Regions from separate parts of the Nitrospira sp. T9 genome, predicted to be linked through region 2. Evidence: riboswitches for the same ligand, from Rfam matches in the RefSeq annotation. Region 2 holds a riboswitch; the other holds the start of a gene.
What was found. A riboswitch is a leader RNA that binds a small molecule or an ion and turns the genes downstream of it on or off. The one in region 2 is predicted to bind cyclic di-GMP.

Region 1: it holds a riboswitch for cyclic di-GMP, as region 2 does, so the genes downstream of both, ACTRXD_RS08130 (Flp family type IVb pilin) here and ACTRXD_RS13585 (Ig-like domain-containing protein) in region 2, are expected to answer to the same signal.

What each region holds. Positions count from the first base shown of each region.
Region 1 is NZ_JBQKUP010000032.1:284,386-291,772, reverse strand. It holds gene ACTRXD_RS08145 (TadG family pilus assembly protein) at 1-994, opposite strand, end outside; gene ACTRXD_RS08140 (TadE/TadG family type IV pilus assembly protein) at 1,046-1,471, opposite strand; gene ACTRXD_RS08135 (Flp family type IVb pilin) at 1,719-1,922, opposite strand; gene ACTRXD_RS08130 (Flp family type IVb pilin) at 2,079-2,249, opposite strand; cyclic di-GMP riboswitch class I at 2,345-2,425, opposite strand; gene ACTRXD_RS08125 (phosphatase PAP2 family protein) at 3,249-4,256, shown strand; gene ACTRXD_RS08120 (hypothetical protein) at 4,915-5,832, shown strand; gene ACTRXD_RS08115 (DUF362 domain-containing protein) at 5,858-6,889, shown strand; gene ybgF (tol-pal system protein YbgF) at 7,332-7,387, opposite strand, start outside.
Region 2 is NZ_JBQKUP010000037.1:161,314-168,700, forward strand. It holds gene ACTRXD_RS13585 (Ig-like domain-containing protein) at 1-1,749, opposite strand, end outside; cyclic di-GMP riboswitch class I at 1,818-1,899, opposite strand; gene ACTRXD_RS13590 (FG-GAP-like repeat-containing protein) at 2,780-4,021, opposite strand; gene ACTRXD_RS13595 (saccharopine dehydrogenase C-terminal domain-containing protein) at 4,741-5,847, shown strand; gene amaB (L-piperidine-6-carboxylate dehydrogenase) at 5,884-7,387, shown strand, end outside.

The sequences.
Region 1 (7,387 bases), on a different contig from region 2:
TTTTCTTGACTTCCGTGACCACTGCTTTCGCATACCCAACGATGGTAATAGACTGATTGGGATTGTCACAAGAGGATGGAGAACTGGCTTGGTACACGGGAAGATTGATATCCCATTCATACCGTCCAGAGTCATTACTCCATTGCTTCTTCGCATTCCAAAGATCAATTAAATCGTTAAATGCCGACGACACTTCTCCACCGGTAAATGTGAATTGAGTCTGCCCTGGGATGATCCCTGGACTCTGATAGCTCCCGTCATTTAACCCAACAATAGTTTGTCTGAGCTTATTGGCATTGGCCGGTGTCTGATCAAAGACGTGCCATCCCGCACAGCCATTGGCCCCGGTTGGAGAAAATTGAATGCCCCCGTCGCAGGTGGCAACCCCGTTAAACCAATTACTGGAAATCGCAAACGGCACATCGGCCACTCCCGGTGGGACAGGTCCCCCTGAAGTCCCCAATGCGGCGATCGAACTTGTCGAAATATCCATGGTACTCACACCCAACATACCGGCAAAAAATGTCGGCATCGCACCATTTGCCGCACCATCACGTCGGACAGTCGCGCGAATGGCATTCGGCCGGTTCACTGTGGGGTTGAACGTCTGCGCATTGAAATCCCATATGCCAAATTCAACATCTCCCTGCGAAAGCGATAAGTTACTGACATCTGAGGCACTGTTGGCAAATGCCGCAGCGGTCGCCTGAGCCGTTACTTGTGATTGTTCATTGCCGGTCAATGCCCGCCCCATGTCCTGTTGCTCAGCGATGGGCAAGGTAAGATAGGTCACACCCAATTGTCTCGCAGCGGCCAGCGCGGCGGCATCCGAGGCATTGTGCAATTCATTTTGTGTAAGTAAGGCATGCCCGACATCAATCGTCACGCCGGCCATGATACCCATTACGACCGCCATAAACGCCCCGTTGATAGCCGCAATGCCCCGTTGGTTCAAGAGCGGTGAGACAATAGACCATCGTTGTTTCTTCCGCATGTTTGTATCTCCATCACATTGAAGTTCTGATTGGGACATTTCTCCCTCGTCTTATTCCATCATCATGGTCACAGAGGCTTGCAGGTTAGGAGTCGAAATCGCAGGAATGAGTTTATCAATGACAAAATAATTCCAGGGGATGGTGGACACCACAGTTAACGGTTGTCCCTGTAGGCTTCCAACCCCATTGGCCACCACCGAGAGCCCGGATGGATCCACCCCTCCCGCGGTAAGAGAAGCCGTGATGGCTGCTTCGATTTCCGCCTGGCCATTGCCGGAAGCAAACAATGTCCCCTGGCGCGCTCCCACACGGGTCGCATTCACCAGGACTTCCTTAAACCACAACATGCGCCCAAAATCGATGGCCCCAAATGCAAGTGACGCAAGAATCGGTAGAATGAGGGCAAACTCTACAGCCGTCGAGCCGCGCTCGGATTGTCTTAAACTTGAAAATCGTTGACTTGGAGGTGTTTTCATAACACTTTTCCTCATCCGGCTAAATGGTTTTGAGGTATCGATCAGACCATGTCCACGCATGTTTAAATGGTGTCAGCCCTCCCCAGACATTTCTGATAGATCTCGTGTTGTGTCCCTCAAATACCATTCCACCTCCCCTTCCCCTTGAACTTCTCGAAAGATGAATGATTTCAGGTAGTGGATATTTCGAATGGTTCTTCGACAGGATGAGCATGAATGAATGAGAGAGCAGTTAGGGGAAACGCCACTAGCTCCCCAGAGCTCCTGCGATGATACCCATGGCCCCCTCGTACATATTCACGACGGCCGTTCCCATGGCGGCTTGAGCTGTCAACACCGTCATGCCGATGAGCGCTGCCATGAGACCATATTCAACCGCCGTGGCACCCTCCTCATCAACAAGAAGGTTTTTTATCCAGTGATGACAGTGATTCAGGAGAATCGTCTGCATGATGTTGTCCTCCCCTATCCCTTATCTGAATTTTCACATCTCTTCATTCATCAATACTGTACCCGCCCTTAAAAGTAGCCTTCGGCCGAAGTGCCGTTCCGGTGACCTGCCACCAGAACGGCACTGCCAGGCAATCCTGCAGAGGCGAGCCCTCTTTTAACTCGGAGCAACGGCCGTTGAAATGTTGGTGAACGTTGTACTGAGGGCAGTTCCGACCGCAGTCACAGCAGTCACAATCACCGCGGCGATCAAAGCCGCCAACAACCCATACTCAATCGCGGTGGCTCCCTCTTCATCATTCACGAAACGCATCACTTGGTTAACCATAGCGCATCTCCTTAACGGGCGAAGGTAAATACGTGCATTACGCCAGACTGCCCGGAATATTCTGACGCAGACGTTGCCCCTTGGCTCTCCGTGCCTTCGGCAACCCGGCTATCAGGGACCAACCCTGACCCGTGGTTTTGCGCCCACGCCTTACGACGTGTTCGCCGTTCTCGGGAAGGGGCACCCGACCGAATCCATGCTTCATAGTTATGCATAAATGTTCGTGGACCCAAGAAAGTTTTCCACCTCGCATTCTGTGGCTCCTCGTTTTCATGTTTCATTATCGACTTACCCAGAAAAAACTTGCCGATGTTTTTTGTTGAATATGTTTCATATTAGGTAAGGGTAGGATGGATTGCCTCCCTTTGTTGACCAAGGAGATCGAAATTGTTAAGAACAGCTTAAATTTTTGGATGGAATGCACATGAGAAAACGTATGGGGTGAGGAGTGAGACAAAAGGAAACAGGAGAAACGCGCCGTGAAACCTCAGACGGAATGTGAAGAGGGGCCGCTGACTTTTTCTTTGGTTAAGGGGATGAATGAGGATTTGGTACAAAGGAAACTTTGCCACATTATCAAGATAATGAGGGAATATACCGAAAAAGCCTTTGCCTGAAGGCTTAAAAGCCATTTGCATAAATGCCAAGTCCAATACACCATAGCCATTCCCGATGCCATTTCTGACTCCATCTCCAACTGGGTCCACCCAACTGGACCATGAGGTAGATTAGTTGAAAATTTTTACGGGTAACCGCTAGCCCTCCATACCTACTTTCTTAAGTTAAGCTCAAAAATCGGACCAACACATACACGGATGAAGACAATTCATATGAGATTCAGTGCAAACAAGTGGCAGGACTTCTGTTCATGATGAGGATTTCGAGGTCGATCAGGACAAGTTCGTTGAACCGTGCACAACAGTATAGACACTATTTTACGGCACGATCAGTACCTGCTCACAACTACATTGGCACAATTCGAATGCGAGGATATGCATAATGAGAGTGGGAAATTTTACCCTGTCTAAGCCTTTCCTATGGCCCGTCGAACGTTTTTTACGCAATACCATTTTCGTGCTGGCGGTCTTCGATCTGGCCATGATCCTTGTTCGCAATATTGGCTTCGATTGGTTTTCCTATACCCTTTTTTTTGCCTTGGGAATTTTCATGATTACCGTGGGGCTGTTCTACCGTTCAAGCGGACGTAGTGAGCGTATTTCTATGACATTGATGGCCACTGGGTTGCTTCTTCTGTTTACAATTGTGCTATCGATTTTCGGCTATTTGCTGCTCCCGCTTTGGCGAGAACCCATTGATCCGTTTCTGGTCCGGATCGATGCTTGGTTCGGGTATTCATGGCCAGACATTGTCCAATTTGCCGGTCGCCATCCATTTTTTAATGAATTGACGCGTTATGCCTATTTATCTTCTATACCGCAAATGGCATTTCTTTTTCTTATTTTAGGATTTGGAGGGAAACAAAAAGAACTCCATGTCTTCATTCTTTCAATAACCGCTTCAGGTCTGGCGACGCTTGGATTTTGGGCGCTGTTTCCAGCATTTGGCACAAGCGTGCTCTATGACATTTCCGGCACAATTGAGCAGGCGGCAAGACCGCTTGTTGGCTCGGCCTATGGTGCCGAATTATTGCGCCTAGGGGCTGAAGGGCCTAAATTCATTTCTCCAAGGGATATGGAAGGCCTGGTGGCCTTTCCCTCGTATCATACGATCATGGCCGTGTTGGCTATGTATTCAGCACGCACCACTCGCTGGTGGTTCCCCATACTGGTCGTCATCAATCTGTTCGTGTTCCCAGGAGTGCTTATCCATGGAGGGCATCACCTGATCGACGTATTCGGTGGTTTATTGACTGCCGGCTGCATCATTTACGTGGCAAGGCAGGTTGTGACTGGAAAGGAGATCCAGGCTGACGGAGTATTTGTCGACCCAGAACAAGAGATAACGTTCGTTAAAAGTTCCACAGACATGCCGGGATTACACCCGTAAGCCTAAATCCGATGACCCCGGCGGTATGGAGTTGACTCGTTTCGATAAGCATCGGGTGTGAAATGTTTTTTGATTGGCTACCGGTTCAGTACGCCATTGTTCAAAGCCCTGTGACCCGTCACCTTCTGAAAGCGGATGAATCTTGGTTTTCTCCTTTCATGCCACTTCTCCCACCGCACCGATTCTCACACCTACCTTCCGTCTTTCCGCCGCACTTGCACCGGAATCCACCCTGGAAGACAGATTGTCGGTTACCACCTTGCTAATCTGACCTATCCTTCAAAAACGTGAGACTCCGCGCCGTTGTGTGATTGCGTAGGGCGGATTAGGCTGTCTGCGGTTGTAACCCTACAGACGCATGGCGTGGGGACACGGCAGGCATGAGCCATATTTGTCGGTTTACTCTTTGCTCACCGGGCCTTCCGACGAGGTACCATTACCCCCACCCTTCCCCGGCCTCCTCGATATTTTTTTATCGGGAATCCATCGTTGAAGTTCTTCGGGTGGATTCATGCTCACTACCAGCGGGAATGACGGAAGGGACGTGAGGGTATGACCAAAGCGTGATCTGAAAATTTTCAAGGTTTCCTCGATTTAAACCGAACAACATGGAATATCGACCCTTAATCGCATTGCATGAGACCTGAATTTTTTTCTTATGATTCAAAAACCATTTCGTCATGCTCTTGAGCTTCTCCAATCCTGGCAACAACCAAACGGAGGGTTCCCCTATCATTCCGGGGAAGAGGCACGGCCGGACGCAACAGCCTGGGCCATTATCTCAATGTCCGCATATGAGTTCGATCCTGAAAGCTGTAACCGAGGAAGGGCATATTTAGCTTCACAACAGCCGGACGACGGACGCGTGAGCATTGCTCTCTCTCACCCAGAGGCATCTTGGCCAACACCACTCGCCATTTTCGCCTGGGAAAGCTTTCCCCAGTATCAAGAAGCGCAATCCCGGGCGGTCGACTATCTCATAGGGTTTACCGGCCGACATTTCCCTACCCCGGATCTTTCAATTATTGGGCACGACACCGCCATCCTGGGCTGGCCATGGATTGCCGACACCCATAGCTGGGTTGTACCGACTTCCCTCGCTCTGCTGGCCTTACAGGTGGTGGGATTGAGCACTCATCCTCGCGCCATTGCCGGGCAACAGATGCTCATCAACCGCCAACTAACAAACGGTGGATGGAATTTCGGCAGTACCACCGTGTTCAGGAGAGAGTTACATCCGCTCCCGGAGTGCTCCGCCATCGCTCTGCAAGCTCTGGCTGGCACCACCCCCATCCACGAGGTAAAACGAAGCCTTGACTATCTCTTACATGAACTCCCTCACCTCCGGACTCCCATTTCACTTGGGTGGGCCCTCCTGGGCTTGGGAGCCTGGGGGCTGAAACCCGCAAACACGGAGGGGCTGGCCAGGGCGAGTTTGCAACTGCAAGAACGGTATGGGCCCTATCCTCTTCCCTCTCTAGCCTTGCTCCTGTGCGCCGTGAAAGCCTCTCATGGTCTGCACTCGTTATTCAGATCTTTGCCCCAAGAAACGCCCGCTTCTTCTACTCGCAACTGACACTGAATAGGCAAGGAATATTTCGATGACCACCCCACCCACATACACAGAACAGCCAACGCTTTCCAGGAGGCAATTGCTGCAGGCCTGTTTGGTCGGAGGGGGATTAGCTGTTTCAGGGTTTTCTCTGCTTCATTGGTTAACGGGCCCCCGCTTGACCGCACAGACCTTCATCGGTCAAGCCAAAATGTACGAGGCTGATTTGGCAAACCTCATTCGCCAAGGGTTCCAAGAATTGGGGATCACCCCATTAGAGATCAAAGGAAAACGCATTTTGTTGAAACCGAATTTGGTTGAGCCACATCAATCGTTATCGCATATCAATACCCACCCTTTGGTCGTACGAGGAGCCGTCGAGGCGTTCCTTTCCCTGGGTGCGATGTCTGTCGTCGTGGCTGAAGGACCAGGCCATCGCCATGATACTCTTTTAGTCTTAGAGGAATCCGGCTTGGCAGATGTGCTGTACGAAGATCGCATCCCCTTTCAAGATCTGAATATAATGGAAGGGGTAGTTATGCCTAACCTGGGTGGTCAGACAAGGATGGCCTCATTGACCTTTCCTCGAATAGTCAAGGAGGTCGATTGGGTTGTCTCGCTGGCCAAGATGAAAACGCACCATTGGGCTGGTGCGACCCTGTCCATGAAAAATTTTTTTGGCGTGATGCCTGGAAATTATTATGGATGGCCGAAGAATGTGTTACACCAGGCTGGAATCCCGCAGTCCATTTTGGATATCAATGCGACGCTCAAGCCTCATTTCGCCATTGTCGACGGCATAATCGGAATGGAAGGGGATGGTCCGATAATGGGGACACCTGTCCAATCCGGAGTCCTGGTCATGGGAAGGAATCTTCCGGCCGTCGATGCTACCTGCTGCCGTATTATGGGAATTAATCCGGATAAAATCGAATACCTTCGAAAAGCCGACCAGTGGTTAGGTCCTATTCACGAATCGCTGATTGAACAACGGGGAGAATCTTGGCGAACAGTACACCGCCCTTTCGCCCTGGTCCCGGAGATCCCCGCCCACCAAGGCCTTCGTTCATCTCAGCTTTGAAAATCCAAGGATCTGTTGGCGCCTTCCTTCCGGCCTCCCATACCTCTCCCGTTACCCGACAAATTAGTGCTTTCATTCCGGCGCCTGGCCCTGAATATTCCGACCTCTCTTTCCCTCGTCCCCTCAGATCGGCATCAGAGGTCCATCCGAAAGAATATCCCCTCACTCTTTCCGTCATCTTACGATGGTCGACCGATAAACAATGTCGGGCTTGATGATCCGAGGGAACGAGCGTTGACCTTCCGCCTCACGTTTCTCACCTGCTGCCTCATGTCTTCTTCAAATGGATTCCAACCAACGGCTGGCCGGTATAGGTCAGGAACGATGCAGAGAGACTTCCTCCCCCGGAAAAGAACACCGAGGTTCGTTAGAACAGGTGACAAACCCAGATGAGACTCCAGGAGCCAACGAGAATAAAAACGACACTGGAAAAATTGGAAGTTTAGGAAGGATTATCGAGGAAGGCATTCACTTCTTGAAGACGACCATACGCCTTCC
Region 2 (7,387 bases):
GGTGTTGCGCCAGAGGAGGTCGGCTTTGCCATCACCATCCATATCCTTGATGGCTTGAATGTCCCAATTCGTGGGGACAGTGCGGAGAAAGCCCGTGGAATTGATGGTCAAGCCGTCCATCAGCCAGATGGCTACTGCGCCGTTGACGCTATTGCGCCAGACAAGGTCGGCTTTGCCGTCCCTATTCAGATCACCCACTCCACTCAGGGCCCATTCCCTGGACAACTGACCCAGAAAGCCCGTGGCTGCGATGTTTGTACCATTGAGCAGCCATCCGGCTACGTCGCCGGTTTTTGTGTTTCGCCAGACGAGGTCGGCTTTGCCGTCCCCATTCAGATCGTGATTTTGGGGTGAGGTTGGCGGCGTGCTGGAATTACTCACAATGACCGTGCGGGGGGCAGCGGTGGTCGTATTGCCCGCAGCATCGCGAGCGATGGCCGTGAGGGTATACGCGCCATTGGGCACGGTGGTGGTATTCCAGCTGGTGCTGTAGGGACTGCTCGGATCTTCGGGGCCGAGGTTGGCGCCCTGGAGGCGGAATTGGACGCCCGTGACGCCGACATTATCATCGGCGGTGGCGCTGACCGTGACCGTGCCGGAGACAGTGCCCGCGCTGGGGGCGGTCAGCGTGACCGTGGGGGCAGTGGTGTCACCAGGAGTACCCCCCTCTGATTTCACGATGACAGAATACATGCTTAATCCATCACCACCATTGCCCCCGAGGGTAATGGTACCAGCCGGGAAGGACCGCACAAACAGGCGGAGGGTCGTATCCGTGGTCACCAGATTCGTGCCGGTATCCGTAAAGGTGCTCAACCACGAAGGTTTCGGGGTGATGCGCACGTCATGGGCGACCGACACGGAGACGGGTTGATTGACGCTAAAGCTGAGGAAAGCGCTCGTGGTGGCAGCTTTGTCATCATTTGCAGTTCGAATATATGCCGCTCCCTGCAGGCTGGCGGGGATGGTCGTAAAGGTAAAGGCGCGGTCTATATACACCGTGCCCCCGGGTTGGAGCCCGGAGGTGGGCACGACATACGCTTGCCCACTGGCGACGGCCAGATTCGAAATGCTGAATGCTGAGGGTGGGGGCGGCGTACTGTTATTGCTTACGGTGACCACAATTGCCCCTGAGGTTTTCGTATTGCCCGCAGCATCGCGGGCGATGGCCGTGAGGGTGTACGCACCATTGGCCACGGTGGTGGTATTCCAGCTGGTGCTGTAGGGACTGCTCGGATCTTCGGAGCCGAGGTTTGCGCCCTGGAGGCGGAATTGGACGCCGGTGACGCCGACATTATCGCTGGCGCTGGCGCCGACGTTCACCGTGCCGGAGACGGTGCCCGCGCTGGGGGCTGTCAGCGTGACCGTCGGGGCGGTCGTATCTGCGGGCGGTGTACTTGTGGTTATAGTAATTGTTGCTTCTGTAGAGGGGGTACTTTCATTTCCTGCCGTATCAAATGCGGTCGCAATAAATCCATAGGTTGTGCCTCCACTGAGCCCGGAAACGGTTGTTGAGGGGGAGGATGGATTATTGGGAAATCCTGAAAATATGGGTTGTCCAAAATCTTGAGAAGGTAACGTCCGTTTATAAATTTTATATCCTGCTAAATCCGATTCGGTATTTGCGTCCCAGATTAGCTGGATAGAGGAAGCCGAATAGGCGGGGCTAATAAGTAAACCGGAGAGGAGCAGGGTCAGGACTGCCGTATGTGTGATGTTGAAACCCAAGGGGGTGGTTCGTCGGATCATACTCTACTCCTTGTGGTATTCGGACCGAAGCCCTCATCCTCTCTTCCCCCCTGCAAATGATGCCTTCCTTCGGTAGCCGGACGGTCAGGCGTGGGGACCTGACTCCTGGCTTTGCGACCCTACTTCACAGTAGGTGTGCCGTTTCGGGAAGAAGATTTCATGAATTGGTCAACTTTTTTTCTAATCCTCTGTCTCCCTGTATTGTAATCTATACCCCCAATCGGTCTGCCGAACATTTCGGAGAACTAAGGAAAAACTTTAGAGACGAAAATATTGGAGTGTGAAAAAACTATGCAGAGAAAATTCGGAGAATATAAAAAAATCGAACTGAATGATCATGGAAGAAGAAAAGGAAATTAAACAAGGTTAGCAAAGGGGGGAGGCAAGGACACGCTTATCAGTGAATTGTCTGGAGACCATGTCCAATGCCTACTGTAATGAACTTTTGCCTTATCTATTAACAATTTGATTCGTTCAATACGGCAATGGTGAACGTTTCGCAATGACCGAATGAAGGACAATGCTGGCAGCTGCGACTAAGAAAAATTAAGGAACGACACGTATCGGCATGACTCCAGGCTATGTACTCCAGGGATTGATGTGTTGGCAACCATTCTGTTTGCCGATTTCAATACGCTCACAACAGTGTGGTGACTCCGGCGTACATTTTCCGTGTGATGAAAAAACTGTGTGCCATCTTTCATGGGAAGGCTACGCTAGGTGGGTGAGGTGCTTCCAACAGCCAGAAGGGGTAACTGGCTGAACGGCCGAATCACGATAATCATGATTATGCAGGATGGAGGAGCGATGGGAATCTCTCATGGTGCTTGAAATCATTGGGTGCCCAGGAAGTGATAGATTGATGAATCTTGTTTATGCGGAAAACATGCTGGAGACGAGAGAATTTTACCAGATTGGGGAGAGATTTATTTGGCCTAGGTAAACGGAGGAGGAGAATTTTTTGAATGGGATTATTGATATCGGCCCATGAGACCATTCAGAAGAGTGGTCCAGGGAATTTTTGTTCCGCCTACTGGATTTCCCAGTCTGGGGAAGCCGCACCGGGAAAGGTCGTGAAGCCTATGCTGACGCCGTTCATCAGCCATACCGCCACGGCTCCATTGCTGTTGTTGCGCCAGATGACGTCTGTTTTGCCATCCCCATTCACATCATCTGCTCCCGCTATCTGCCATGTTGCCAGCACAGTCGCCGGGAAGCCTGAGGAGGCAATTGCGGTTCCATTCATGAGCCAAATCGCAGTGTTGCCATCAAGGGTATTTCGCCAGACGAGGTCGGCTTTGCCATCGCCGTTGAGATCCCCGCTGGCTTGAATATCCCAAGCCGCCGGTGCACTACCGGGGAAACTCGTGGACGTGATGGTGAAGCCATTCATCAACCAAACGGCCACCGCACCGTTCGTGTCATTGCGCCAAATAATATCGGCCTTCCCGTCCCCATTCACATCGCCCATCGCAGCGATCTGCCATCTTAACGAGACCCCCCCCGGAAAACCAGTGGAAGCAATTGTGGTTTCATTCATGAGCCAAATTGCTGTGTTGCCATCAAGGGTGTTGCGCCAGACGAGGTCGGCTTTGCCATCGCCGTTGAGATCCCCGACGGCCTGAATATCCCAAGCCGTCGGCGCGCTGCCGAGAAAGCTCGTGGACGTGATGGTCAAGCCATTCATCAACCAGATGGCCACCGCGCCGCTCGTGTCATTGCGCCAAATGAGATCGGCCTTCCCGTCCCCATTCACATCGCCCGCTCCCCTCAAAGCCCATTCGGTGGGTAATTGGCCCAGAATGCCGGAGGCAGTGCCGCTGGAGCCATTGAGCATCCACAGGACTACCTCTCCGGTTTTCGTGTTTCGAAAGACCAGGTCGGCCTTCCCGTCCCCATTCATGTCCTGATTCTCATGTGGATTCGGGTTTGTGTTTTGTGCGAGAAGTTCAATAGCCACTTCCTCTGCGGTTTCACTGATGTTTCCGGATTGATCATAGGCTGTGACCGTAAAATAGTAGGTGAGCCCATCCGGCAGGTTTTGGAAAACATATGATGGGTTGAGTCCTGCATTTTTCGTGATGTGGTAAGACCTTTGCGATGTGCCCATGTATACATAGTATCCCATCAGGTCCGACTCCGGACTCGCGATCCAGGATAGTTGGATGGAAGAGGCAGAGAAGGCGGGGCTAGCGATTATTCCGAGTAGAAAAAAGGCGAGGGTGGCTGTAATTCTGGCTGCAAAACTCAGGGAGGATATTTGTCGGGTCATACCCTGTTCCTTGTGGTATTCGGATTGGTATCCAAATCCCTTTCATAGGTATTACCCCCTCCTTAGGGTAGCTGGACGAGATCAAATATGCACACCTAACTATTGGCTTTGTGATCAAATGCCACGGTAGGTATGCAGGTTCGGAAAAAAATCTATGAAAAAATGGGTCTTCCCGGTGAATGGGCCCTGTATTTTCCTTCAATCATCTAAATTGGCTGCGTTATTTTCTGAGAAAGTTTAGCGAAATTTGTTGTGCAATTTTTCGTTCAAAAAAATTATTGATGAGTAAAGTGGTAAATCTTAGAGCAAGATGTCATACAGAGGATATAGGGTAAAACATGTAGTTAGGTGCTAATGTATAACTATTTTCATGCAGACCATCGCAAACGTTGAGTAGAGAAAAGACTGTAAAACGGGCTTCTCAGGATAACCTTCTGGTAGTCGTCAGGAGATCTATTGGACACCATTGTGCTCCTCCCACCTTACTTAAATTGCCGTGGCAATTGATACAGATTGATGAAGAGCGGCAGAAGAAGAATATGGGTAGCCTGATTGTCCAGACTCCGAAGGGCTGTATGGGCTAACCACATGTTCCAGTTTTATCCGTGAATCACAGACGATGGAAACAAAAATTTTTAATCAGCCTCAGGCCACTACCATGACTGCCAAAAAGGAGTAAAATAGAAAAGAAGGCAAGATTTTCTGAGAAAGGGATGTCTATGGGTAAAATGTGTATTCTTGGTGGGGGCAAAATCGGATCGCTGATTGCCACATTACTGGTGGAGTGTGGAGACTTTGAAGTGGTGCTGGGAGACGTCGATCCGGAAGTGGTTGCCAGGATGAAGGAGGAAATCGCCCATGACCATTTCCAGGTGTCATCTGTCGATGTCCAGGATGCTAAGGCCCTGGGTCGGTTTATCGATAATGTCGGGCCGGAAGGCATTATTTCCTGTCTCCCGTATTTTTGCAACCAGTCGGTCGGAGAGCAAGCTCGCGCGTGTGGGGCGCATTATTTTGATTTAACCGAGGATGTGGAAGTTACAAGGAAGATTCGTGAGGTGAGTGAGGGAGCGTCCTCGGCATTTGTGCCGCAATGCGGGTTGGCGCCGGGATTTATCAGCATTGTCGCGCATGAACTCATGACCCGGTTTGAGACTGTGGATATTGTGAAAATGCGGGTTGGGGCGTTGCCGGTGAATCCCAGCAATGTGTTGAAATATTCGCTGACGTGGTCGACGGACGGCTTGATTAATGAATACGGCAATACGTGCTATGGGATTGAGAATAGCCAGGAAGTGCCGTTGTTGCCTCTCGAAGGATACGAAACCATTTCCATTGATGGATTGTTATATGAGGCCTTTAATACCTCGGGTGGGCTGGGTACGTTGGCGGATACGTATGCGGGCAAGGTCAGGACAATGAATTATAAGACTCTGCGCTATCCCGGCCATTGTGAAAAAATTCATCTGTTGATGAATGACCTTAAACTCAATGATGATCGTGAGACCTTGAAGCGTATTTTGGAAAAGGCCGTGCCGAAGACCTTGCAGGATGTAGTCCTGATCTATACGTCGGTGACGGGTCTTCGAAAAGGAGAGCTCTATGAGGAAAATTTTGTACAGAAAATCTATCCGCAGACGATTGCCGGTAAATTGTGGTCTGCGATTCAGGTGACGACGGCAGCCGGGATGTGCAGTGTGGTCGACCTGGTCTGTAATCGTTCAGGGACGTATCGGGGATTTGTGACCCAAGAGACGTTTGATCTGCCCTCAATCCTGGATAACCGGTTCGGGCGGTATTTTCAACCGGATGATTCGTGTTCGTGATGGTCCTATGGTGTGTCAAAGGAAATGGAGCGCGTGATGGATGTCTTCCATGAACTGGGGTTAAAAGCGGTAAATGCCGGCGCGTGTTCCGGCCAGGGGCGTTGGATGTCGACGACCACCGAGGGCCTTCTGGATTCGGTGAATCCCGCGACGGGACAGGTTCTAGCTCAAGTGAACCGGTGCTCCGGGGAGGATTACGATGCCCTCCTTCAGGAATCGCAACGTGCTTATCGGGAGTGGCGGCAGGTTCCCGCTCCGAAGCGCGGGGAGGTGGTGCGGTTGATCGGTGACGCCCTACGCGCAAAAAAAGATGCGCTGGGGTCCCTGGTGTCGATGGAGGTAGGAAAGATTAAGGCTGAGGGTGACGGGGAAGTGCAGGAGATGATCGATATGGCGGATTTTGCGGTGGGGCAATCCCGCATGTTGTATGGTCTGTCCATGCACTCCGAACGGCCACAACACCGGATGTACGAACAGTGGCATCCCCTCGGAGTGGTGGGGGTGATCACAGCCTTTAATTTTCCTGTTGCCGTATGGGCGTGGAATGCCTTTCTGGCCGCCATCGCCGGCGATACGGTGGTGTGGAAACCTTCCCCCAAGGCCGCACTCTGTGCTTTAGCCGTTCAGCATGTCTGTAACCAGGTGATGGAGGAACAAGGTGTTCCGGGGATTTTTTCCGTGTTCATTACGGACCAGGTTGAATTGGCGCAGACGATGGTGGCTGACGAACGCTTGCCATTGATTTCATTTACCGGTTCTGTGCCCGTGGGGAAAAAGGTTGCGAAAGTCGTGGGACAACGACTAGGGCGTAGCCTGTTGGAGCTTAGCGGGAACAATGCCGTGATTGTCGATGAAACGGCGGACTTGGATCTGACCATACCTGCCATTGTTTTTGGAGCTGTTGGCACTGCCGGGCAGCGATGCACGACCACCCGCCGGTTGTTTGTGCAGGAGACACGGTATGAGGAGGTCGTGGAACGTCTGCTCCGGGCCTATCAACAAATCCGGGTGGGTAATCCGTTGGATGAAGGGGTGTTGATGGGGCCGCTGATTGATGAGCGGGCTTTGGAGGAATTTCGAATTGCTCTTGAGGAAGTGGTACAGGATGGTGGACAGATTCTCTGTGGTGGGGGTGTGATTGAGGGTCCCGGGTTTTTTGTCGAGCCGACGATCGTACGTGCTGAGAATCAATGGAAGGTGGTGCAACGGGAGACATTTGGGCCGATTTTGTATGTCATGCCGTATGCCACCCTGGACGACGCGATTGCCCTTCAAAATCAAGCGCCACAAGGGTTGTCGTCCTCATTGTTTACCTTACATGTGCGGCATGCCGAGCAGTTTTTGTCGGGGCAAGGGAGCGACTGTGGGATTGCGAATGTGAATATCGGCACCTCGGGGGCGGAAATTGGAGGCGCCTTTGGCGGAGAGAAAGAAACAGGCGGGGGGCGAGAGGCCGGTTCTGATGCCTGGAAAGCGTATATGCGTCGGCAAACCAATACGATTAATTGGGGAACGGAGCTGCCGCTGGCGCAAGGAATCA